3 regions of the Dactylosporangium sp. CA-139114 genome follow, and region 1 is predicted to be linked to each of the others. Evidence: riboswitches for the same ligand, from Rfam matches in the RefSeq annotation. Region 1 holds a riboswitch; each other region holds the start of a gene.
What was found. Region 1 has a riboswitch for cyclic di-AMP ahead of ACQP2P_RS00385 (NlpC/P60 family protein). Riboswitches for the same ligand answer to the same signal wherever they lie in the genome.
Positions count from the first base shown of each region.

Region 2: it holds a riboswitch for cyclic di-AMP, as region 1 does, so the genes downstream of both, ACQP2P_RS20490 (C39 family peptidase) here and ACQP2P_RS00385 (NlpC/P60 family protein) in region 1, are expected to answer to the same signal.
Region 3: it holds a riboswitch for cyclic di-AMP, as region 1 does, so the genes downstream of both, ACQP2P_RS39565 (hypothetical protein) here and ACQP2P_RS00385 (NlpC/P60 family protein) in region 1, are expected to answer to the same signal.

Region 1 is NZ_CP192080.1:77,881-85,207, forward strand. It holds gene ACQP2P_RS00360 (cytochrome D1 domain-containing protein) at 1-623, shown strand, start outside; gene ACQP2P_RS00365 (pectinesterase family protein) at 708-1,733, opposite strand; gene ACQP2P_RS00370 (hypothetical protein) at 2,007-2,939, shown strand; gene ACQP2P_RS00375 (class I SAM-dependent methyltransferase) at 3,096-3,725, opposite strand; gene ACQP2P_RS00380 (LamG-like jellyroll fold domain-containing protein) at 3,923-4,768, shown strand; cyclic di-AMP (ydaO/yuaA leader) riboswitch at 4,877-5,009, shown strand; gene ACQP2P_RS00385 (NlpC/P60 family protein) at 5,021-6,019, shown strand; gene dcd (dCTP deaminase) at 6,049-6,627, opposite strand; gene ACQP2P_RS00395 (MarR family winged helix-turn-helix transcriptional regulator) at 6,608-7,093, opposite strand; gene ACQP2P_RS00400 (pyridoxamine 5'-phosphate oxidase family protein) at 7,160-7,327, shown strand, end outside.
Region 2 is NZ_CP192080.1:4,513,347-4,520,673, forward strand. It holds gene ACQP2P_RS20485 (MFS transporter) at 1-1,025, opposite strand, end outside; cyclic di-AMP (ydaO/yuaA leader) riboswitch at 1,260-1,403, shown strand; gene ACQP2P_RS20490 (C39 family peptidase) at 1,699-2,460, shown strand; gene ACQP2P_RS20495 (hydrolase) at 2,678-3,346, shown strand; gene ACQP2P_RS20500 (MerR family transcriptional regulator) at 3,739-4,197, opposite strand; gene ACQP2P_RS20505 (hypothetical protein) at 4,194-4,529, opposite strand; gene ACQP2P_RS20510 (DUF3224 domain-containing protein) at 4,817-5,224, shown strand; gene ACQP2P_RS20515 (hypothetical protein) at 5,230-5,883, shown strand; gene ACQP2P_RS20520 (DUF3224 domain-containing protein) at 5,894-6,301, opposite strand; gene ACQP2P_RS20525 (NAD(P)/FAD-dependent oxidoreductase) at 6,322-7,327, opposite strand, start outside.
Region 3 is NZ_CP192080.1:8,822,014-8,829,340, forward strand. It holds gene ACQP2P_RS39555 (polyprenyl synthetase family protein) at 1-489, shown strand, start outside; gene ACQP2P_RS39560 (SigE family RNA polymerase sigma factor) at 740-1,258, shown strand; gene ACQP2P_RS39565 (hypothetical protein) at 1,684-2,412, opposite strand; cyclic di-AMP (ydaO/yuaA leader) riboswitch at 2,583-2,722, opposite strand; gene ACQP2P_RS39570 (diguanylate cyclase domain-containing protein) at 2,796-4,340, opposite strand; gene ACQP2P_RS39575 (hypothetical protein) at 4,421-4,627, opposite strand; gene ACQP2P_RS39580 (aldo/keto reductase) at 4,946-5,773, shown strand; gene ACQP2P_RS39585 (NAD(P)/FAD-dependent oxidoreductase) at 5,788-7,047, opposite strand; gene ACQP2P_RS39590 (deoxyguanosinetriphosphate triphosphohydrolase) at 7,060-7,327, opposite strand, start outside.

The DNA of each region.
Region 1 (7,327 bases):
TCCGGGCCACGGTCAACGGCAAGTACCTCACCGTCGACGCCGCCGGCAAGCTGACCGCGAATGCCGCGGCGGTCGCCGACGCGTCCCGGTTCAAGATCGTCACGGGCGGGAACGGGCTGTTCAGCCTGCTGTCGGTCTCCAACAACCGGTATGTCAGCGGCAACAACGGCTCCGGCCCGCTGACCGCCGACCGTGCCGCCATCGGCCCGTGGGAGCAGTTCTACGCGACGAGGTCGACGTATCGGCAGTTCATCTCGCTGAGCAACTACAGGTACGTGACGGCGGAGAACGGCGGGAACTCTCCGCTGATCGCCAACCGCGACGCGCCCGGCCTGTGGGAGAGCTTCGACGAGATCGAGGCCGGGGACGGGTACATCGCCCTGTTCTCCCACGCCAACCAGCGCTTCGTGGTCGCGGAGAACGGCGGCAACGCCCCGCTGGTCGCCAACCGCACGGCGGTCGGCCCGTGGGAGAAGTTCTCCGTGGAGCCCGGCTGGAACGGCAGCGCCATGCTGCGGGCCGGCGCGAACAACCGCTATGTGACGGCGGAGAACGGCGGCCGCTCCGCGCTCATCGCCAACCGCACCGCGGCCGGGAGCTGGGAACAGTTCACCGGCCTGTGAACGGAAGGGGCGCCCGCGGTGCGGGCGCCCCTGCTCACATCGGGCCGGTCGACCTAGACCTTGGTGCCGTAGTCACCCGGGTCGCTAGTGGATCGGATTCCAGCCGTCGGAGCCGGCGAGGTACGCCGTCGGGGTGTACTGGGCCGCGGTCGAGGCGCTCATCTGCGGCCGGTTGCTGTTGACCACGGCGCCGGCGCCGGTGCTGCTGTACTCCGTGAAGCGCGCGCTGCGCCACGAGAAGCCGGACATGTCCGTCCACGGGTCGTCGCGGATGTGCGCGTCCATGCTCACGCCGCGATAGAGCACCTGCGCGATCGCGTTCACGTCGCCGCCCGGGTGCCAGGGCCGGCCCAGGTAGACCGTCTTGGCCGGCGCGTTGCTGGTCAGGTGGGTGCCCCAGAACAGGAAGCCGTACTTGTTGCTGACGTTCGTCGCGGCGGCGGTGATGTAGCCGTTGTTCGACGACGAGCCGCGGGTCAGCGAGCGAACCTCGCCGTTCTGGAAGACCATGGTGCCGGCGCCGAAGATGAAGTCGACGTCGCCCTCGACGTAGGAGTTGCGCACGTACAGCCGGCGCACCGCCGTTCCCGAGGTGTTGACGAGCAGCGTGTCCTGGTTGCCGAGGATCCGCACGTTGCTGAACTGCACGCGGTCGCCGGAGGTGTTGACCGCCACGGCCTGCTCGGCGCTGAGGTTGTGCGCGGCCTCGTCAAAGTCGTTGGACATGGTCAGGTTGGACACGGTGGTGTTGGCGGCCGCGATGGTGACGGTGGCGCTGCCGGCCGTGCCGTAGGTGCTGCCGTCCGGCTTGGTGAGCCCGGCCGCGTGCCCCTCGACGATGACCACGGCGGTGGCGGCCGACCCGGTGCCGACCAGGCTGATGTTCGGCTTGTTGGACGGGATGCTCACCGTGCCGCGGTACGTGCCGGGCTTGATGTTCACCGTGTAGGTGCTGCCGCTGTTGGCGGGGGCGGCGTCGATCGCGGCCTGGACCGTGCGGTAGTTGCCGGAGCCGTCAGCCGCCACGGTGACGGTCGTGGCCGCGAACGCCGGCGTCCCGCTCGCCGCCACGACACCGGCGGCGATGAGCAGGATGCTCCCTGTGCGCATGTGTCCTCCCAGGGCATCGAATCCAGAGCAGTCAATGCTCAACGCCTGACCATCGATGAGGCAAGCGCTTTCCTGGGTCACACCGAGCGGAGGCCTCGCGGCGATGAAACTTTCGCGTGTTGGGGGAGTTCGCGGCGGCAGCGTCACCGCCGAGGCGGGCGGCAACCAGCCGCTGATCGCCAACCGCGCGGCGATGGCGACTGGGAGCAGTTCTGGTTGATGTCTGACACCGCGGTGCTCAGGTTCGGGGCACCGGTGCCGATGGACGGGGCCGTGACCGTTCCGCACCTCCCGCCCGACTACGCCGGCTGGGCACACGTGCCCACCCAGCCGGCCGCGCCGCCTCCACCCGCGCCCGTGTCCGCGCCGACCGAGTCCGAGGCGTCCCGAACGCTGACCCGGATGGCCGCCGGCGCCGCGGGCGTCCTGGTTCTGGCGCTCGGCACCGCCATCGCGGTGCGGCCCACCGACGGGTCCCCGGCCGAGGCGGCGTGGCGGCCCAGCGGGATCACGCTCGCCGAGTGCCAGGCCCGCATCGCGGCGCCGGCCAACGTCCTCAGCGGTCAGGAGACCTGCGACTACCCGCAGGAGGAGCGCGATCGCGCGGCCGGGGCACCCGCGGCGGACCCGAAGGACCCCGTGTACGCCGGTGTGGTGCTCGCCGTCGGGCTGCAGTCCGACAACCGCGGCTGTGCGACCGGCGCGAACCGGCCCGTCGTGACGACCGTGTATCCGGTGCTGTCCGCGACGGTTCCGGCCGCGCCCGGCGTGCCGCACGTCGAGACCGCGTTCCAGCTCCAGGGCCTCGACGGCCCCATCCCGCAGGAGGGCGAGCAGTTCGGCGGCGACGGCAACTGGCCGGAGCACACCACGGCGCTGCCGATCGAGCGGATCGGGCCGCTCGGGCACGGGGTGTCCTACCGCTGGCGGGTCCGCGCCACGCCCCCGAAGGTCGCGGCCGCGGGCTGGTCGCGGTGGTGCGAGTTCACCGTCGCGCGGGCGGATCTGCGGCTCGACGAGTACCACACCTACCGGGTCACCCTGCCCGCCGAAACGTGGCGCGGGATCCTGGATGCGCTCGGACCGGCGCTGCCGCACGTCAACGGGTACTCGCCGCCGCACGGGCCGATCGAGTCGGCGGTGCGCGACACGAGCGGGTCGCGGTCGGCGGACCAGGTGATGGTCGCGATGGACGGCCGGCGCTAGAGCGGGGTCATGGACGACCTGGCGCAGGTGGCAACCCAGCGGAGCACGGCGGCGTGGCCGCTCGCCGACGCGCTCTCGGCCGGCCTGGGCGGCCCGGAGCGCGTCACCATGGGCTTCCCGCGCCGCTAGGAACCACCAATCGCCGGCGTCGCCGGCTCAGGGTCTGCGGGCGAAGATGGCCGCGCCCGGGGACTTGGTGTGCTGGTCCAACAACACGGTTGTCTCCACCGTGAAGCCGGCCTCCGTCAGCCACTCGGTCATCCGGGCCGGTTGGCGGCGGTGGACGTTCACTCGCATCGGGTGGCCGCCGTAGCCCTCGGTCTTCAGGCGGGCTCCGTCGCCCGCGTGGAAGCCGAGCAGCAGGACGCCGCCCGGGTTCAGGGCTCGGTGGAAGCCGGCCAGGGCCGGCGGGATCGACTCGTCGGGGATGTGGATCAGCGACCAGAAGGACAGGATGCCTCCGACCGGGGGGAGGGTCAGCTCCGTCATGTCGCCCACCTCGAAGGTGAGCCTGGGGTAGGTCGCACGGGCCAGGTCGATCATGGCCGGGGACAGGTCGATGCCGAAGGCGTCCGCGCCGAGCTCCGCCAGGTGGGCGGTCACGTGGCCGGGGCCGCAGCCGATGTCGGCCACCCGGGCGCCCGGCGGGAGCAGGTCCGCGAACAGTCGCAGGATGGCGGTCAGGTACGGGTCGCTGGTCAAGGCGCCGGTCACGAACTCGGCGTAGCTCTTGGCGACGGTGTTGTAGGAGGCGCGGGTCTCCTCGCGCCATGCGTCGTCGGGCATGGCCGGACACGTTACGCCGAGTGTGGGTTTTCTGGGCCCACGGACGTGGCAGAGAGGCCCGCCAGGGCCGAACGGTGTCTGACGGGAGCAACGGTCGTGCCCCCGGCGGACCGGAGCAATGAATCTTGTAACGCATTGGAGGGAACGCGCTCGAAACGGCCGCGCCGGCGTGGCGATTCGGGGCACCATGCCCGGTTATGCGCCGCCGCCGGTTGTTGCTGTGTGCCCTGCTTGCGTGTCTTGTCGGGCTTGCCGGCCTCGCGGTGCGGCGGGCGTCGGCGCCGCCCGGGCGGAGTGCGGCCGAACCACTGACCGGGCAGTCCGCGAAGGCGCCCGGCATGGGTAGCGCGCCGGCCGTGGCGGTGCCGTCCAGCGGGCCGGCCGGCTCGCCGGTGCACGGGGCCGTCACGGTGCGGTACACCTTCGACGACGGCCTGGCCGAACCGGTCGCGGACGTCTCCGGGCGGCTGGCGCTGCGCTCGCGGCGGGCCGAGGGCGGGCAGCTCGCCACCGTGGCCCACGACGGCGGACTCGCGGTGCGTTTTCCGCCCCGGTGTGAGCATTACGGTGCGCAGAGTTGTGCCCGCGTGATCCTGCAGAGTGCTCCGGCCGGGTTTCTCAATCCCGGTCGTGGACCCATTACGTATGGGGCCAGTGTGCTGGTTCAGCCGGAAGAGACTTCCAAGGGCGCCAATGTCGTCCAAAAAGGGTTCTCGGTCGGTGACAGTCAGTTCAAGTTGCAGGTCGACGGCGAGGCCGGGCGGCCCAGTTGTGTGATTGTCGGCACGCGTTCGTCGAGCATTTTCGTAGCGCTCTCGACACGTTCCGTGGCCGACGGGCGGTGGCACCGGCTCGCGTGTTCGCGCAGTAACTCGCTGCTCACGGTGTCTGTCGACGGGGTTGAGGCGGGGCGGGTCACCATTCCGTCGTCACTGTCGATAGTGAACGACGATCCGCTCTGTATTGGCGGCAAGGGGACTAGCGCGAACAACGATCAGTTTGTAGGGGCAATCGATGATGTGTTCGTCACTCGAATTGCCTGACCTTCGGGACAAATCGGACAACAATTGGATGCCGACTTGTCCATGAGAACCTGGCGCGCCTAACGTGAATTCGCGCCGGCTGGATGTCCGCGCCCACCACGGGCGCGCCAGGCGGCACCGCCGAGTCGATTTCGAGCCGGGGACCCACGTGTTCCACCGGGGTGAATCCGCGAGATCGCGGTAGGGCGACCTTCCCGCCCGAACCCGTCAGCTAACCCGGTAGGCGGCCATGGAAGAAGGAGTATCTCCTCGGTGGAGACCCATCTGAGGTGGACGCGGCGGCCCAACCGACTGGTCCGGCTCCTCGTCGCCACCCTCGGCGGTCTGTCCCTCGCCGTCGGCGTCACCGGCCTCGCGCACGCGGACCCCACGCCCGGCGAGATCGAAAAGCAGATCGACGAGAAGTGGAACACGATCGAGCCCGTCGTCGAGCAGCACAACCAGCTCAAGCTCGAGCTCGCCGCCAACAAGACCAAGCAGAAGCAGCTCGAGGACGCGATCGCGCCGCTGAAGGCCCAGGTCGACGCCGCCTTCGACAAGGTGAGCGCGTTCGCCGTGCTGCAGTACAAGAACGGGCGCATCTCGAAGCTCGACGCGATGCTCACCACGGGGTCGCCGGACACGTTCATCGACCAGATGACGATGCTCAACATGGTGGCCAAGGACGAGCAGGACCGGATCAAGGACGTTCTCGTCGCCAAGCAGCAGTACGACGCCCAGAAGCGTCCCCTCGACGAGCTGATCGCGAAGCAGGCCGAGCAGGAGGCCGCGCTCAATCAGCAGGAGACGCAGATCAACGCCGACATCAAGAACCTGCAGGACATGCGCCTCCAGGCCTACGGCAGCGGCAGCGGCACCGGGTCGCTCAAGCCGGTCGCGTGCCCGCAGCAGTACGACGGGAGCCCCGGCAGCCGGGCCGCCCAGTTCGGATGCCAGCAGATCGGCAAGAAGTACGTGTGGGCGACCGAGGGTCCGAACACGTTCGACTGCTCGGGCCTGACGATGTGGTCCTGGAAGCAGGTCGGCGTCACCTACCTGCGGCACTACACGATGTGGCAGTACCAGGACACCAAGCGCGTCTCGCGGGCCGACCTCAAGGCCGGTGACCTCGTCTTCTTCTACCCCGACAAGCACCACGTTGGGTTGTACGTCGGCAACGGCTGGATGGTCCACGCACCCAACCCCAGCCAACCGGTGCAGATGAAGAAGATCGACTCCGAGCCGATATCCGGATACGGCCGGGTGGCTTAAAAAGGGTGGGCCTTCGGGCCCACCCTTTTTTACTGCGTCGGCCAGGTGCGCCAGTTCTGCCAGGAGCGGCTCGGGGTGGGGCCGCGCTGACCCTGGTACCGCGAGCCGTACACCGCCGAGCCGTACGGGTGCTCGGACGGTGAGGACAGCCGGAAGATGCACAGCTGCCCGATCTTCATCCCCGGCCAGAGGCGGATCGGCAGGTTCGCGACGTTCGACAGCTCCAGCGTGACGTGGCCGCTGAAGCCGGGGTCGATGAACCCGGCGGTCGAGTGCGTCAGCAGGCCGAGCCGGCCGAGGCTGGACTTGCCCTCCAGGCGCCCGGCGAGCTGGTCGCCCAGCGTGATCACCTCGAGCGTCGAGGCGAGCACGAACTCGCCCGGGTGCAGCACGAACGGCTCGCCGTCGTGCACCTCGACCATGGAGGTGAGCTCGTCCTGCTGGATCGCGGGATCGATGTGGGTGTAGAGGTGGTTGTTGAACACCCGGAACCAACGGTCGAGCCGCACGTCGATGCTGGACGGCTGCACCAGCGCTTGATCGAAGGGCTCGAGGCGCAGTTGGCCGGCGTCGAGCTCTTTGCCTAGGTCACGGTCGGAGAGCAGCACCTTCAGAGGTTACCGAGTTGGCTTCGTCGGCTGCCCGGCCGGTGGCGGCCAACGCCTGCTTGGTGACACCGATTGCTACTTCCAGGGCATCTGGGGAGAAATGCGAAAAAGCTTCCCGCATGTGTACTCCCAGAGGCGCGAAAAACTCCGCCGCCAGCGCCCGGGCCTTCGGCTGAATGTGCAGGTGAAGCCGCCGGCGGTCCTCGGGATCGGGCCGCCGCTCGACGTGGCCGGCGCGCTCGAGCCGCACGAGCAGCGCCGTGGTGGCCGCGGGGCTGAGCGAGAGCCGGCGCGCGAGCTCGCCGGGCGTCAGCGGCGTCTGCTCCTCGGCCGCGCGCCAGATGTGCGCGATCGCGTTCATGTCGGTGCGATGCAGCCCGTGCGCCCGCGCGAACACGTCGACGAACCGGTCCGCCTCGACGTTGAACCGGCGGAGAAGATCGATGAGCTCGTCGGCAGGCGTCACCGTTTCAGTTTGCCCCGTTCGGGGAATTCGGCAACGATCGTACACGTGTTCGAGTACTTTTGAGGCATGGCAACGTGGGCTGAGTTCGCCGCCGCCGACCCCCTGCTGGCGTCGGCCATTCGCACGCTCGTGTGTCAGTACGGCCCGGGCCTGGGCTACCTGGCAACCGTCCGCCCCGACGGCGGCCCCCGCATCCACCCCGTCTCACCGGTGATCACGGACGAGGGCCTGTTC
Region 2 (7,327 bases), 4.4 Mb from region 1:
GGGGCGATCCGCTCGACGAGCGTGTAGAACGCCGGGCTGTACGCGCACTCGCCCAGCGCGAAGGTGACCATCATGACGGCCAGGAGCGCGACCCGGGGGCCGCCGGTGAGCGCCCCGGCGGTGTAGCCCAGCAGCCACGCCGCCGCCCACAGCAGTCCCATGGTGATCAGCGCCCTGGTCTTGTGCACCCGCTCCACCCAGCGAGACACCGGCAGCTGCCCGATGAGGACCACGGCGGTGGCGACGGCGTAGAGACCGCCGACCAGCGCGGTGGAGCCGGACATCTCGGTGCGGATGACCAGCGGCACGCCGCTCTCCATCTGGGCCAGGCCGAAGGTGACCAGCAGCAGCTGCGCGACGAGCAGGAGGGCGTAGTTGAGGCCGGGCCGGAACCGGACGAGCCGCTCCCGGTGCTGCGCCGCGTCGCCGTCGGATCGCGGCAGCGGCACGCGGAAGAGGATGATCAGGGCGTACACCGCGCAGCTGACCCCGTTCGCCACGCACATCCACCGATAGCCGGTGGCGGAGCCGAGCAGCACACCGCCGAGCCCGGCCCCGGCCCCGAGGCCGAGGTTGAGCAGCAGGTAGCGCAGCGACATCGTGCGGACCTTGGCCTCGGCGGTGGCGCTGAGCGCGGTGATGATCGGCACCACGGCGGGCAGGAACGCGCCGGTCCCGACCCCGATGACGAGGACCGCCGCCAGCTCGGCGGCGTACCCGGACCCGAGTGCGACCAGCAGCCAGCCCACGGTCTGGGTCAGCAGCGCGGCGACCGCCACGATCCGCGGCGAGTGCCGGTCCACGAGCCAGCCCCCGACGACCGACATCGGCACGGCCGCACCGGCCAGGACGAGCAGCAGCAGTGCGATCGCTGCGGCGGACAGGCCGCGGAACTGGCTCAGATAGATGGCCAGAAAGGGGTAGCACAGCCCGGTGCCGACCGCGGACACGCCGTAACCGGCGACGAACCACCATGCCGCGGCGCCGAGCCGCCGCGTCGCTCCGCCGGTCCGGTCACCGCGCATTGCCAGCTCCTCCCGTGTCGCCTTGCCGGCGGTGTCGAAGATGCCCTCGCGGCCGTCGGATGTCCAATCGCCGTCCGCCGCCGGGCCACGGATCTGACGGTCCGTGGGTCGGCGGCCGCGTTGTGTAGTTGCGCGGAGTGCGCTTCTTCCAGCTAGCAGGTCTAGGCGAGGCCGGCGGCCCTGCGTAACGTCATGACTCGCTCGCCCCGGTTCGTGTCCACAACGGGTGGCGCCGGGACGGGCCCGCTGAGTCGTGCCATGCACGAGCCGGGGACCCACCGCACGTCTGGGGTGAATCCGCGGGCCGAGTGCCCGCGGTAGGGCGACCTTCGCGCCCGAATCCGTCAGCTAACCCGGTAAGCGGATGCGTGAGGGAGATTCGCCTGTGCACAGCCGCAACCCCTGTTGCAGCCATCCTCGCCCGGAGCATGTAGGCCCGGGTCTGCGTCGATCGCCGGCGGCCGCCGAGCGCTGATCACACGCAGGGCGGACCGCCGTCGCGCGGCGCCGAGTGGCGCCGCGGGCGTGCCGGGACGCGTTGCTCCGCGCGGCCCACGCCGTATCGCGGTGGCCGGCCCATGCGGCCCGCCCCCGAGCGCCGTGCCGCGCGCACAACCCCCGATGCTCAACCCTGATCGATCGCCCCTGCGCGGGGTTTTTGAGGAGAGTCGCAATGCATGCTGAACCCGTACGTGAGCAGGCCGGCCGCATCCGAGGCATCCGCCGGGTGCGAGCGGTCGCGATCTCGGGCGCCCTGCTCGCCGCGACCGCCGCGGCCGTCAGCGCGTGCGGCCAGGTCGCCGACACGTCGTCGGCCCCCGCGGCCGCAGTGGGCGCTCCGGCGGCCGGGCTTGATGCCGCCCGGGCCGTGCCTGACCCGGCCGCCGCGGCGCCGACGCAGTCCACGGCGCCGGCCCCGGCGGAGAAGGTGCTCGCCTACGACTTCCAGCTGCAGCCCAACTTCTACTACTGCGGCCCGGCGGCCACCCGGATCGCGCTGACGGCGGCGGGTCACGCCATCAGCCAGGACCGGGCCGCGTCGTTGCTGGGCACCACCACGAACGGGACGAACTCGGCCCTGGACACCACCCGGGTGCTCAACAGCGTGATCGGCGGCGGCCGCACGGTGTACCGCACCAGGGAGATTCCGGCCTACCCGGCGACGCCGGCGCAGGCGAAGCAGTTGCAGGCCGACGTGGTGTCCACCGTCAGCAGCGGGCGGGCGGTCGTCGCCAACATCGCCGGGCACCTCACGGACAACGCCGGTGTCTTCCACTCCTACGAGGGCGGGCACTACCTCACCGTCGTGGGGTACCAGGACGGCGGCAGCACAGTGAAGATCGCCGATCCGGCCAATCCCCGGGGCGACGGCACCTACTGGGTCAGCACCCCTAAGCTGGCTGACTGGATCTCCCAGCGCGGCTACTCGTACTGAGCCCGGCGCCGTAGAACTGACGTAGATGAAGGCCTCCGGCCCGGGGTGGCGCGCTCCGGGGCCGGAGGCCTGCACATGACAGCACTCACCACGTGGCGACGGGGGTTTTCCCCGGCCGGCCGGGGGTAGCTCGGAGCCGACGGTGGTGAGCGGGCCGCTCGCCTTCGGGCCGGTCGCAGCCGCTCGCCGTACGGCCAGTCGCAGCGTGGAGGACGCGATGACCAGCCTTCCCAAGCGTGACCCGGCGAAGGATCACCTGCTGAGCCCGGGCAACGCGGCACTCGTGATCATCGACTACCAGCCGCCGCAGATCTACACGGTGCGGTCCATGAACACCGGGCGGATGCTCAACAACATGGTCGCGCTCGCGCGTCTCGCCCGGGTGTTCAACGTGCCGACCGTCCTTTCGACCGTGAACGTGCAGTCGGGCGTGAACCCGGACACGGTGCCGCAGCTGCGAAACGAGCTTCCCGACATCCCCTCGTACGACCGGACGCAGATCAACGCGTGGGAGGACAGGGAGTTCCTCGACGCGGTGAAGGCCACGGGGCGCCGCAAGCTCATCATGTGCGCACTGTGGACGGAGGCGTGCCTGCTGTTCCCGAGCCTGGACGCGCTCAACGAGGGGTACCAGGTCTTCCCGGTCGTCGACGCGCTCGGGGGTACGACGATCGAGTCGCACCAGAATGCGCTCGAGCGCATCAACAACGCCGGGGCGCAGCCCACGACGTGGAACTCGGTCGCGTGTGAACTCCAGCGGGACTGGGCCCGCACCGAGACGGTGGAGGGCTTCCTGCAGACCGTCATCGACCAGAACGAGGACTGGGGCTGGTACGAGGAGCTGCGCGGGCGCGGGAAGCGGCTGCAGACCCCGGTTCCTGTGTAGCCCGCCCGGCCGCGTCCGCCGCCGCTCGGCAGCCGCCGCGGTCACGGGCCGTGGCGGCCGCGGTCGTCGGTCAGCAGCGACAGTCCTCCGCGCAGCCGTGGCTCGCGGTGGGCGTCGCGGCGGCGCGGCGGCGCGGCGGGGGCTGCGGCGGCGGTGCAGCCACCACAGGCCGAGCCCGGTCGCGGCCAGGCCGGTGGAGACGGCAAGGAGCGTCTGGCGCAGGATCGCGGCGCCCGCCGTGGTGAGCACGCCGGCGGCGACGAGCGGCGGCAGGGCGCAGCAGGCGGCGCAGGCGATCGCGGCGAGGACCCCGCTGACCTTGGATCGCAGCGGCGGCCCGTGGTCCACCGGCGGCTGCTCGGGGCGGGCGGGCGCGGGCCGCAGGAGCAGGCTCATGTGTGGTCTCCGTCGGGGTCGGGGCGGGTGCCGATGGTCAGCATCGGCATCGGACAGTCGGCGCAGGTGCAGTTGGTGAGGGAGTCGCAGCGGGCGTCGACGACCTCGGTCAGGGCCGCCCGGATCGCGGTGAGGTCGGCGATCTTCGCGTCCACCTCGGCGATCTTGTCGAGGGCGCGCTGGCGCAGGTCGGGCGTCGGGTGCCGGCGGCGGCCGGTGTCGAGGAGGCCGGCGACCTCGTCGAGGGTGAAGCCGAGCCGTTGCGCGACCTTGATGACCTGCAGCAGGGCGACGGTGCCGGGCGGGTAGAGCCGGTGGCCGCCCAGGGTGCGATCGGGCGGGGCGAGCAGGCCGCGGCGCTCGTAGTACCGCAGCGTCTGGATGTTCACCCCGGCCCGCCCGGCGACCTCGCCGGAGCGCAGCCCGGCCTCCTCGGCGGGCGGGCTGGTGGTCATGGGGTCGCCCCGGCCGCGCGCTCGGTGAGTGAGGCGAGGACGGCGGCGTGGGCGGCGGGGACCTCGACGTCGAGGACGAGCGCCTCGCCGTGCGCGGCGGCCTGCGGGGTGACGGTGAAGGTGAAGCACGAGCAGCAGGCGGTCTCGCGGGCGGCGAGGTCCCGCACCGCGGCCTCGAGGCCGGCGGGGCCGGTCAGGCGCATCCGGGCGTGGGTGGGGCTCACGGCGGTGACGGTGCGGGTGGCGGTGCCGAACAGGGCGTCGAACTCGGCCAGTCGCAGCGGGCGGTCCGCGGCCGGCAGGGTGCAGGCGCCGGGTATGTCGAAGGTCATCGCAGCTCCTCGCGCTGGCGGTTGGCCTTGACGATAAACCTGTACCCGAGTACCGGATGCAAGTGCGGGGCGCGGCTACGGGGTCAGGAGTGCGGCGGCGATCCACGGCTACCGGCTCACCCCGGATCGAGTCACCCCGGAGCGATCATTCGATAGAGGGTAATCTATACACGGGATATGGTTGCGCCGGGCGCGGGTCTGGTTCGTACAGTACCATCGCGGGTTGTGAATTGCGTGACCTCGTGATCGCGTCGCGTAATCGAAAGTCGTATCTGGGAGGACATTGCATGCGAGTCAGCGGGACCTTCAGCGTCAAGAGCTTCGTCCCCACGACGGTGGCACCCGACCCTCCGATCGAAACCGCGCTGCCCGTCGGCGTGGCGCTGATGGAGAAGCACTACGAGGGTGAGATCAGCGGGCGATCCGCGACGCTGTTCACGTCCGCGTTCGACCAGGCGTCCGGCGCCGGGACGTACGTGGCCATGGAGTCGTTCGAGGGCAGCGTGGACGGCCGCTCCGGCGCGTTCAACTTCGTGCACTCCGCGTCGACGTCGGGCTCGGACCGCACCGGGGAGTTCTTCACCATCGTGGCCGGCAGCGGCACCGCGGACCTGGCCGGCATCTCCGGCGGCGGCGGGATGACCGTGGACGGGGACGGCACGCACCGCGTGTGGCTCGAGTACGAGCTGCCCTAGCCGTCATGACGGTGGTGCGCATCGCCGTCGAGGCGGGCAAGAAGAAGACGTTCGCCGTGGCCCTGGACTGGCCCGGCTGGGCCCGGGCCGCCGCGGGCGAGGAGGCGGCCGTCGCCGCGCTGGCCGACTACGCCGAGCGGTTCCGGCCCGTGGCCGTGGCGGCGGGGCTGGCGTTCCCGGCCGAGGCCGACCTCACCTACCAGATCGTGCGGCGGTGGCCCGGCTCGGGCAACACCGACTTCGGGGTGCCGGCCGCCGTCGGCGACGAGGACCGGGCGGCGGTCGACGCCGCGCTCGCCGAGCGGCACGTGGCGCTGCTGACGGCGGCGTGGGGCCTGTTCGACGCGCAGGCCCAGGTGTCGCCGGAGGAGCTGCGCAAGGGGCCCCGCGGCGGCGGGCGCGACCGGGACGTCATGGTCGGGCACGTGCTGAGCTCCGAGGCGGTGTACGCGCGCAAGATCGGGATCAAGCACCCCGAGCCGCAGCCGGGCGAGACCGAGGCGATCGAGTCGCTGCGGGCGGCCGTGCTGGAGGTGCTGGGCAAGCCGAGCGGCGAGGTCGCGCCCGCAGCCAAGGGGTGGCCACCGCGGTACGCCGCTCGCCGCTTCGTCTGGCACGTCCTGGATCACCTGTGGGAGATGCAGGACCGGTCGGAGTAGGGGTCCCCACTCATTCGGGTGAGGACGACGGCAGGCTGTACTCGAACGTGTAGTCGTGGTGCCCGTCGACGACGGTGATCGTCATGCGGCCGGCGATGCCGGTCAGATCACCGGTTCCGGTGTCGGGCACCACGGTCACCTCGAGGGTCGCGTCGCCGCGGTCCATCAGGCCGGTGTGGCGCAGCACGAAGCTGCCCGCGCGGCCCCCCACGGCGCCGACGACCCGCTCGAGACCGACGTAGGCGGCCGACCCGGGGACCGCGGAGACGGCCTTGATCAGCTCGACGCGGCTGGTGCCCTCGATGCCGCCGCGGAACACCTTGTGCCCGGTGGCGTGCATGAGGCGGGCGCCCTCGGCCTCGTCGTAGGGGCGATCCTGCGAGGTGATGTCGAAGGTACCGCTGACGTTCTCGGCCATGCGTGAACTCCTTCGGCGTCTCAGCGGCCGGCCAGCATGGCCTGCAACTGGGGGGTGTAGAGCTCGGTGGGGGAGCGCAGGCCCGCCACCGCGTCGAAGTACACCTGGGTCAGCTCCTCGCTGCGCCCGACCGCGGCGAGCAGGGCCTTGCGCTGCTCGCGGGCCGCGGCCTGGGCCACCAGCAGCGTGCCCTGATACGACTCGGTCAGCCGCCGGTCGCGCTCGGCGGCGTAGTCGGCCAGGGCCGCGTCCAGCGCCGCGGGCTCGCCGAGCGCCGGCGCCGCGAGGTCGGCCAGCAGCTGCGCCTGCAGGAACGCGTCGCCGATCCCGCGGGCGGTCAGCGAGTCCTTGTGGTGCCCGGCGTCGCCGACGAGGGCCCACCCGGGTCCGTGCGCCCGGCGGAAGAAGTTCTGCTGGTCCCCGGTGCCCTGCAGCGCCTCCAGCTGCGTGGCGCCGCCCAGGCGGGCGAAGAGCCCGGGCGCGTTGGTGCGCACGTTGTCGAGGTAGTGCCGCTGCGCGTCGTGGCGGACCTCCTCGAAGCGGTCCTGCGGATAGTACGCCGAGACGAGCACGGCGTCGTTGGTCGGCACGGCGGACACCCAGCCGGTCGGCCCCTCGTACAGCTCGAAGTCGGCCGGGAAGCGGCTCCAGATCGCGTAGTACGCGCACGTCAGCCGCGGGTGCTGGACGAGCTTCTCCGCCTCGGCGAACTCGGCCACGCTCGAGCGCATCCCGTCCGCGCCGACCACCAGCCGGGCCGGCACCCGCACGGGCTCGGCGTCCGGATCGTCGCTGCGGCGGTACTCCACGCCGGTGACCCGCTCGCCGTCGCGCAGCAGCGCCGTGACCCGGCACCGCTGGCGCAGCTCCGCCCCGGCCGCGACGGCGGCCTCGGCGAGGATGGTGTCGAGCACGAACCGGCGCGGCGCGTACGCGGCCCGCTCGCCGTCGACCGGGCTGGCGCAGCCGGCGAGCCGCACGTCGCCGAGCTCGTACACGACCCGCTCCAGCGGCGGGCAGCCGGAG
Region 3 (7,327 bases), 1.5 Mb from region 1:
ACCGATCTCCTGCGCGACTGCCTGGCCATGGTCGAGCAGCGCACCGGTGCGCTGTTCGGCGCCGCCTGCGCCCTGGGTGCGGTGGCCGGCGGCGGGGATCCGGCGCAGGTGGAGCGGCTGCGGCTGTTCGGCGTGCGGCTGGGCCTCGCGGTGCAGTTCACCGAGGACCTCCTGGGCATCTGGGGCGAGCGCGGCGGCATCGGGCCCGACCTGCGCCGGCGGCGGCGATCACTGCCGGTGGCCGCGGCGATCGCGGCCGGCGCCGACGAGCTGGCCGCGCTCTTCGAGGGCCGGGCCCGGCTCAGCGACGCGGACGTGGAGCGCGCCGCGAAGACGATCGAGCAGTCGGGCGCCCGCGAGTGGTGCCGCCGCCAGGCCGAGGAGCTGCTCTCCCAGGCGCTGCTGGCGCTCGACCTCGCGTCGCCCTCCCCCACGGCCGTGGCCGAGCTCGTCGCGCTGGCCCGCCGCGCGACCGCCACTCCCCGCTGAGCACAACCTCCCGCCACGCCGCGCTGAACACGGCCGCCGCTCCCCGCTGAACACGACCTCCCCGCCACGCCGCGCTGAACAGGACCGCCGTTCCCCGCTGCACACGGTCTCCTCGCAACACTGAGCCCGGCCACCCACTGCGCGCCGAGTGTGTCGCCGCCGATGCCCGGCACGCGCGAATCCTCGGCTCGGGCGAACCGGGGCGAGGCCCGCGTACGCCTAAGGGGGTGAGGCGGGGGAGGCAGCGATCATGGTGGATGCCGTCGAGCAGGAGTTCCACGAGTTCGTGCGGGCGCGGCTGCCCGGGCTGCGGCGCGCGGCGTACCTGCTCTGCGGGGACTGGACGCGCGGGGACGACATCGTGCAGCGCGCGCTCACGGACGTGTACGTGCGCTGGCGGCGGATCCGGCGGGCCGGGAACGTCGACGCGTACGTGCGCACCGTGCTGGTGCACCGGTTCATCGACGAGCGTCGGCGCGGCTGGTCCTCGCGCGTGTCGCTCGTGGACCGGGTGCCGGAGCGGCCGGCCGAGGACGCCGCGCTGCAGGGCATCCCCGCGGGGCTCGAGTTGCGGCAGGCGATGGCGCGGCTGCCCGACCGGCAGCGGGCCGTACTGGTGCTGCGGTTCTTCTGTGACATGTCCGTCGAGCAGACGGCCCGGGCGCTGCGCTGCGCGCCGGGCACGGTCAAGAGTCAGACCTCGGCCGCGCTGGCCACGATGCGCCGGCTGCTCGCCGAGACCACCGAGCACGCGGGGAGGGCGCGGTGAACGACTGGGAGGAGGGCCTGCGGGTCCTCATGCGCGACGGTGACGAGGCCCCGGCCTCGCGCGTCGACCTGGGGCGGGTGGTGACCGACGGGCGGCGGCGCCGGCGGCGGGCCACGGCCGCGGCCGGAGCGGTGGCCGCGGCGGTGCTCGCGCTCGTCGCCGGGGTGGCGATCACGCCGCCGGGGCGGCCGGGGGGCGGCCCGGTGCCCGGCGCGTCCAGGGCGGCGGACGAGCCGATGCCCGACACGTCCAGCGCGGCGGACGAGCCGATGCCCGACGCGTCCAGGGCGGCGGACGAGCCGATGCCCGACACGTCCAGCGCGGCGGACGAGCCGCTGCCCGACACGTCCGGCGCGATGGACAATCCGCCGCCCGATGGCCGCCCACGAGAACGAGTAGAGCATCGATCCCGTTCGCTGGGCGGCTCAGGCGATCGCGGCGACGACCTGCGCGGCCCGGTCGGCGTGCTTCTGGTACGCCCCCGGGTACGCGGAGCGCTGGACCGCCTGGGCCGCGGCCGTGACGCTCATGTTCTGCCAGCCGGACACCTGGGCGAGCGCCGAGTAGAACAGCGCGGCCGAGTGCGCCGGGTCCATGAGCTCGGCCACGCTGCCCCAGCCCTGGCTCGCGCGCTGCTGGAACAGCCCGACCGAGTCGTGATCGGTCGAGACGGCGTCGTGCGGCAGCTTCATCGAGGACGGGACGGCCGGGCTGGCGACGTTGTACAGGTCGCTCTCCTGCATCGCGGTGGCGACCGCGACGACGAGCCCCTTCTCGGGCATGCCCTGGGCGCGGCCCTGCCGGACGATCGCGGCCGCGTTGTTCATCTGGGTCTGGTTCAGCCCGGCGACCGGCCGCGGCAGGGCGGGCGGGGGCGGGGCGGCCGGCGCGGGGGCGGGCGCGCCGGAGAGCGAGGCCTGCCCGTCGAGCTGGGACAGCACGAGCGAGGCGTCCTCGGCGAACACCGGCGCGGGTGCGGCGGGCGCGGCGACCGGCGGGCGCGACGCGCCGGCGGTGGCGGTGGCGGAGTGGCCGGCCGAGCCGGACGCGAGCAGCGTGGCGGACAGGACGACGGCGGAGACGGCGACGGGTTTGACGGTCAGCAGTGGCCGGCGATGGCGCGGCTGGAATTGGCGCGGTAACGGTTTCAGCAAGATCATTCCTCAGACGGATGCGGGCGCACGCCATCGGCACGATCCCGTGGTACGAGAGGGATCGCGCGGCGGCGAAGCGAACGGTCAGCGGGTGGACACGGGCCAGGTCAGGTCCTGGCGATCACCCGTCCGAGGGAAAGACGACACAGGGCGTCGACGAACACGAGAAGTTCTCCTTCCGGTGCCGCCTACCGGGTTAGCTGACGGGTTCGGGCGGGAGGATTCGCCCTACCGTGACTCGGTCACGGATACACCCCAAGGACTGCGATGGGTCCCCGGCTCACGACGCCGAAGTGAGCGTCGCGACTCGACGGCGCCTGCCCGGTGGCCCCGCGTTTCGGGGCGCGTCTCCCGTGGCAGACCACCCGACAGTAACGGGGACTTCAGGACTCGGCCAGCCACAGCAACGGGATACCACCCGGCGCACCGGAACGCTCACCGTGCGCTGTCACACGATCGGTCATCCCGCGCCGGTGCCGTGCGCCCTTGACCTGGTACATCGCCCGATCCGCCAGGCGCAGGGCGGCCCCGGCATCGAGCACCGTGTCATCGATCACGGCCGCCCCGACGCTGACCCGCACCCGCAGCACGTGCCCGTCGTGCACCACCGGTGCCGAGACGGCCCGCTCGACCCGGTCGACGAGCGCGGCCAGGCCGGCGGCGTCGGTGCCGGGCAGGTCGGCGGCGAGCACCACGAACTCGTCGCCGCCGAGGCGGGCCACGGTGTCACCGGGCCGCACGAGCGCGCACAGCCGCTGGGCCACGGCGACGAGCACCGCGTCCCCGGCGTCGTGACCGAGCGTGTCGTTGACCGACTTGAAGTCGTCGAGGTCGCAGAAGAGCAGCGCCCCGGTGCCGCGCCCGGAACGCGCCCGGCGGACCGCGGCGGCGAGCGGCGCGGCCAGCGCGTCGCGGTTGGCCAGGCCCGTGAGCGGGTCCCGGGACGCCCGGCGCACCAGGTCGGCCTCGGCCGCCTTGCGCTCGGTGATGTCCTGGACCTGCAGGATGCCGAAGGCGGGCGGCCCGTCCACGATGGACAGCGTCGTGGCGACCCAGATCACCGTGCCGTCGCCGCGCACGCAGCGGACCTCGTAGTCGCGCACCTGGGTGCCCTTGCCCGTGGTCGCGGCGGCGAAGGCGAGCCGGGCCATGTCGAGGTCGTCGGGGTGCAGGAGCTCGGCGACGCGCAGTTCGAGCAGCTCCGCCTCGCTGCGGCCGAGCAGCTCGCACAGGGCGGGGTTGACGCGGGTCATCCGGGCCTGGGTGGCGCCGGCGAGGCCGAGCATGCACATGCCCGTACCAGCACCCGTGAAGGCCAGCCGGAAGGCCTCTTCGCTGGCGGCCAGGTGGCGGCGCTCCCGCTGCAGGGCCTCGACGAGATTGGCGTTGTTGATCGCGATGCCGGCCTGCGCGGCGAGCATCTCCAGCAGCTCGCGCTGCAGCGGCCCGGGCCGGCGACCGTCGGTGGGCAGGTCGACGCCGAGGATGCCGACCAGCTCGCCGTCGGGCGCCCGCAGCGGGGCGAACAGGGCGTCGAGCGGGTGCCAGCGCTCCTCCTCGGGCACGTCCTCGATGCCGGGCACGGTCTCGGGCACCCAGGAGTGGATGTGATCGCTGTGCCGCTCGTGCGGGAGGTACCGCAGCTGCCCCCACGCCTCCGTGCGCCCGAGGTACGCATCGAGCTCCGCCGCCGGGTACCGCGTCCCGAGCAGCGTCGCGCGCGCCTCCTCCGAGCCGGCCAGCGCGATCGCCTCGTACTCGCCCTCCGGGTGCAGGTAGTTGACCACGGCGACGGCGAACCCGGTCCCGTCCACGACGGCGTCCACGATGAGCTGCAGCGTCTCGGCCAGCGTGGTGCCGGTGTTGATGCGGCCCGTGATGCGGTACACGGAGCGGATCGCGGCCATCGCCGCGTCTCGATCACGCATCGCTCGCCTACCCGCATCCGGCCGACCTTGCACCCCTACATCGACGCATCAAACCGGATCTGAAGTAAACCCTTTCGGCGTCACGAGATTGCGGCGGGCCGTCGCAGGACTCCCGCGGCGCGGCGGGTCTCGCGGGTCATCGCGGCGATCATCAGGCCCTTGCCCGGCAGGTACGGCAGCATGCGGATGCTCAGCTGCCGCAGCTTCACGGCCGGCTCGGACCTCGGTGGGAAGCCGCGGGCCGGGGCGAGCGCGGCCCTGTGGTTGACGTCGACGAAGCTGCGCATCTGACGGTCACACCCGGGCAGATCGTGCAAATTCGCCGCCAGGGCGTATACCCCCGCGAGCGCCCGTCAGCTGGACGCGCGAGTTCGGATAGGCGCGCTTGCTGGACGACCGGTCGGCGCTGGTGGACGCCCCACCCCGCACATAGCGCATCGTGCAGCTTTTGCCGCATTTCCCGCAATTGCGCACGTTTTGGCGTTTTTACGGGCACGCACCGCCGCATCGCCCTCGCGCCGCGCCGCCGCCCAGCCACAGGAGCGGCGCAACCACCATGCGGCGCAGTCACGGGCTCGGCGCGCCCGCGTGCGTAGGGTTGAACTATGAAGATCCCGACCGTAACCCTGAACTCCGGCCACGAAATGCCGGTCGTCGGCTACGGCACCTACCCCCTCAAGGGCCGCCCAGCCACCGAAGCCATCCTCGCCGCCCTGGCGTCGGGCTACCGCCTGCTCGACACCGCCGCCTCCTACGGCAACGAGGACGCCGTCGGCGCCGCCGTGCGCGAATCCGGCCTCGACCGGGCCGACCTGTTCATCACCACCAAGCTCCGCGGCGCCGACCAGGGCCGCGGCTCGACCCGCGCCGCGCTCGAAGCGTCGCTCGAACGCCTCGGCCTGGACCACGTCGACCTGTACCTCATCCACTGGCCCCTGCCGGCCGTGGGCCGGTACGTGGACTCGTACGCCGAGATGGCCGAGCTGCACCGCGAGGGCCTCATCCGCTCCCTCGGCGTCTCCAACTTCCTCCCCGAGCACATCGACGCCGTGGTCGCCGCGACCGGCATCGTCCCCGCCGTCGACCAGCTCCAGGTCTCGCCGTCCCACGCGCGGGCCGAGCTCGTCGGCGCCGTGCAGGGCAAGGGCACCGTCGTGCAGGCGTGGAGCCCGCTCGAGCGCAACACCGGCGTGCTCGAAGACTCCGGCATCGTGGCCGTGGCCGATCGGCTTGGCGTCACCCCCGCTCAGGTCGTGCTGCGCTGGCTGCTCCAGCGCCGGGTCACCGTCGTCCCGCACTCGTCGGACCCCTCGCGGCAGCGCGCGAATGCCGACCTGTTCGGGTTCGAGCTCTCCGCGGCCGACATGGCCGTCGTCGACTCCGTTGCTCAGGTGCCCGTCAAACAGGACCCGGCTACCTGGGAGGAGTTCTAGAAGACGCGGGGTCCTCAGTCGAGCAGCTGATCCAGCGGTACGTCGGGGTCGGCGAGCTTGGCCAGGTCGACCGCGGTCCCCTTGTAGCCCGCCCGGACAAGGGCCTGGATCGGATCGGTCACGTCCCAGACGTTCGCGTTCATGCCCGCCAGCACGCGCCCGTCCTTGACCCAGAAGGCGACGAACTCGGGCGCCTTGCCGTCGCGGACGGCCGGGTCGCCGCGGAACACCACGGTGTCGTACTCCCCCGGCACCGCGAACCCGCTGTACTCCATCCCGAGGTCGTACTGGTCCGAGAAGAAGTACGGCACCCGGTCGTACACGACCTGCTCCGAGCCCAGCAGGGCCTTCCCCGCGGCCTTGCCGCCGTTGAGCGCGTTCGCCCAGTGCTCGACCCGCACGCGCCGGCCGAGCAGCGGGTGGTCGAGGTTCACCACGTCGCCCGCGGCGTAGACGTCGGGGGCCGAGGTCGCGAGGTTCGCGGAGACGAGCACGCCGTTGTCGACCGCGAGGCCGCCGTCCACGGCCAGCTCGGTGTTCGGCTGGATGCCGATGCCGACGACGGCCACGTCCGCGGGGAGTTCGGTGCCGTCGGTGAGCACCACCGACGAGAGCGCGCCGGTGCCGCCGAAGGAGGCGACGGCGGTACCGAAGCGGAACGTGACGCCGTGGGCCTCGTGCAGATCGCGGAAGACTGACGCCACCTCGTCGCCCAGGACCTTCTGCAGCGGCAGGGCAGCCTGCTCGACCACGGTCACGTTCGCCCCGTGGTGGCGGGCCGCGGCGGCGGTCTCCAGGCCGATCCAGCCCGCGCCGATGACGACGACGTTCGCGGCCGTGCGCAGGTGCTCCAGCAGCGCGTCGGACTCGTCGAGCGTGCGCAGGTAGCGGACGCCGTGCAAACCATGTCCGGGCACGTCCAGGGTGCGCACCCGCGAGCCCGTCGCGAGCAGGAGCCTGTCATAGCGCAGCTCGTCGACGCCGTCCAGAACAACGACGTGCGCCGCCGGGTTCAGGTGGGTGACCCGGGTGGCGAGGCGCAGGTCGACGTCGTGCTCGGCGTACCACCCGGGCTCGTGGACGAACGCCTTCTCCCGGGCGCCCTCCTTGCCGAGCAGGTAGTCCTTGGACAGCGGAGGGCGCTCGTAGGGGCGCTCGGTCTCCTCGCCGATCAGGATGATCCTGCCGGTGAAGCCGTCGGCGCGCAGCGTCTCCGCCGCCTTCGCACCGGTCAGGCTCGCTCCGACAATCACAAACGTGCGCTCGTCAGCCATACGCCAAGCCTGTCACGAAGTGGCGAGGCGCGCGTGCCACGCGACGGCGGACTGGTCGGTCAGGCTCGCCACCTGGTCGATCACCACGCGGAGCCGGGCGGCGTCGTCGGGCGCGGCGCGCCACATGGGGGCGAAGACCGGGTCGAGCGCGTCCGGGCCGCGCTCCAGCAGCGCGGCGACGAGCGATTGCAGCAGGTGTACCTCATCGGCGTACCGCTGCGAAGAACCCGGCCTGCGCATGACGTAGCGCAGCGCGATGCCCTTGAGCAGGGCGCAGTGC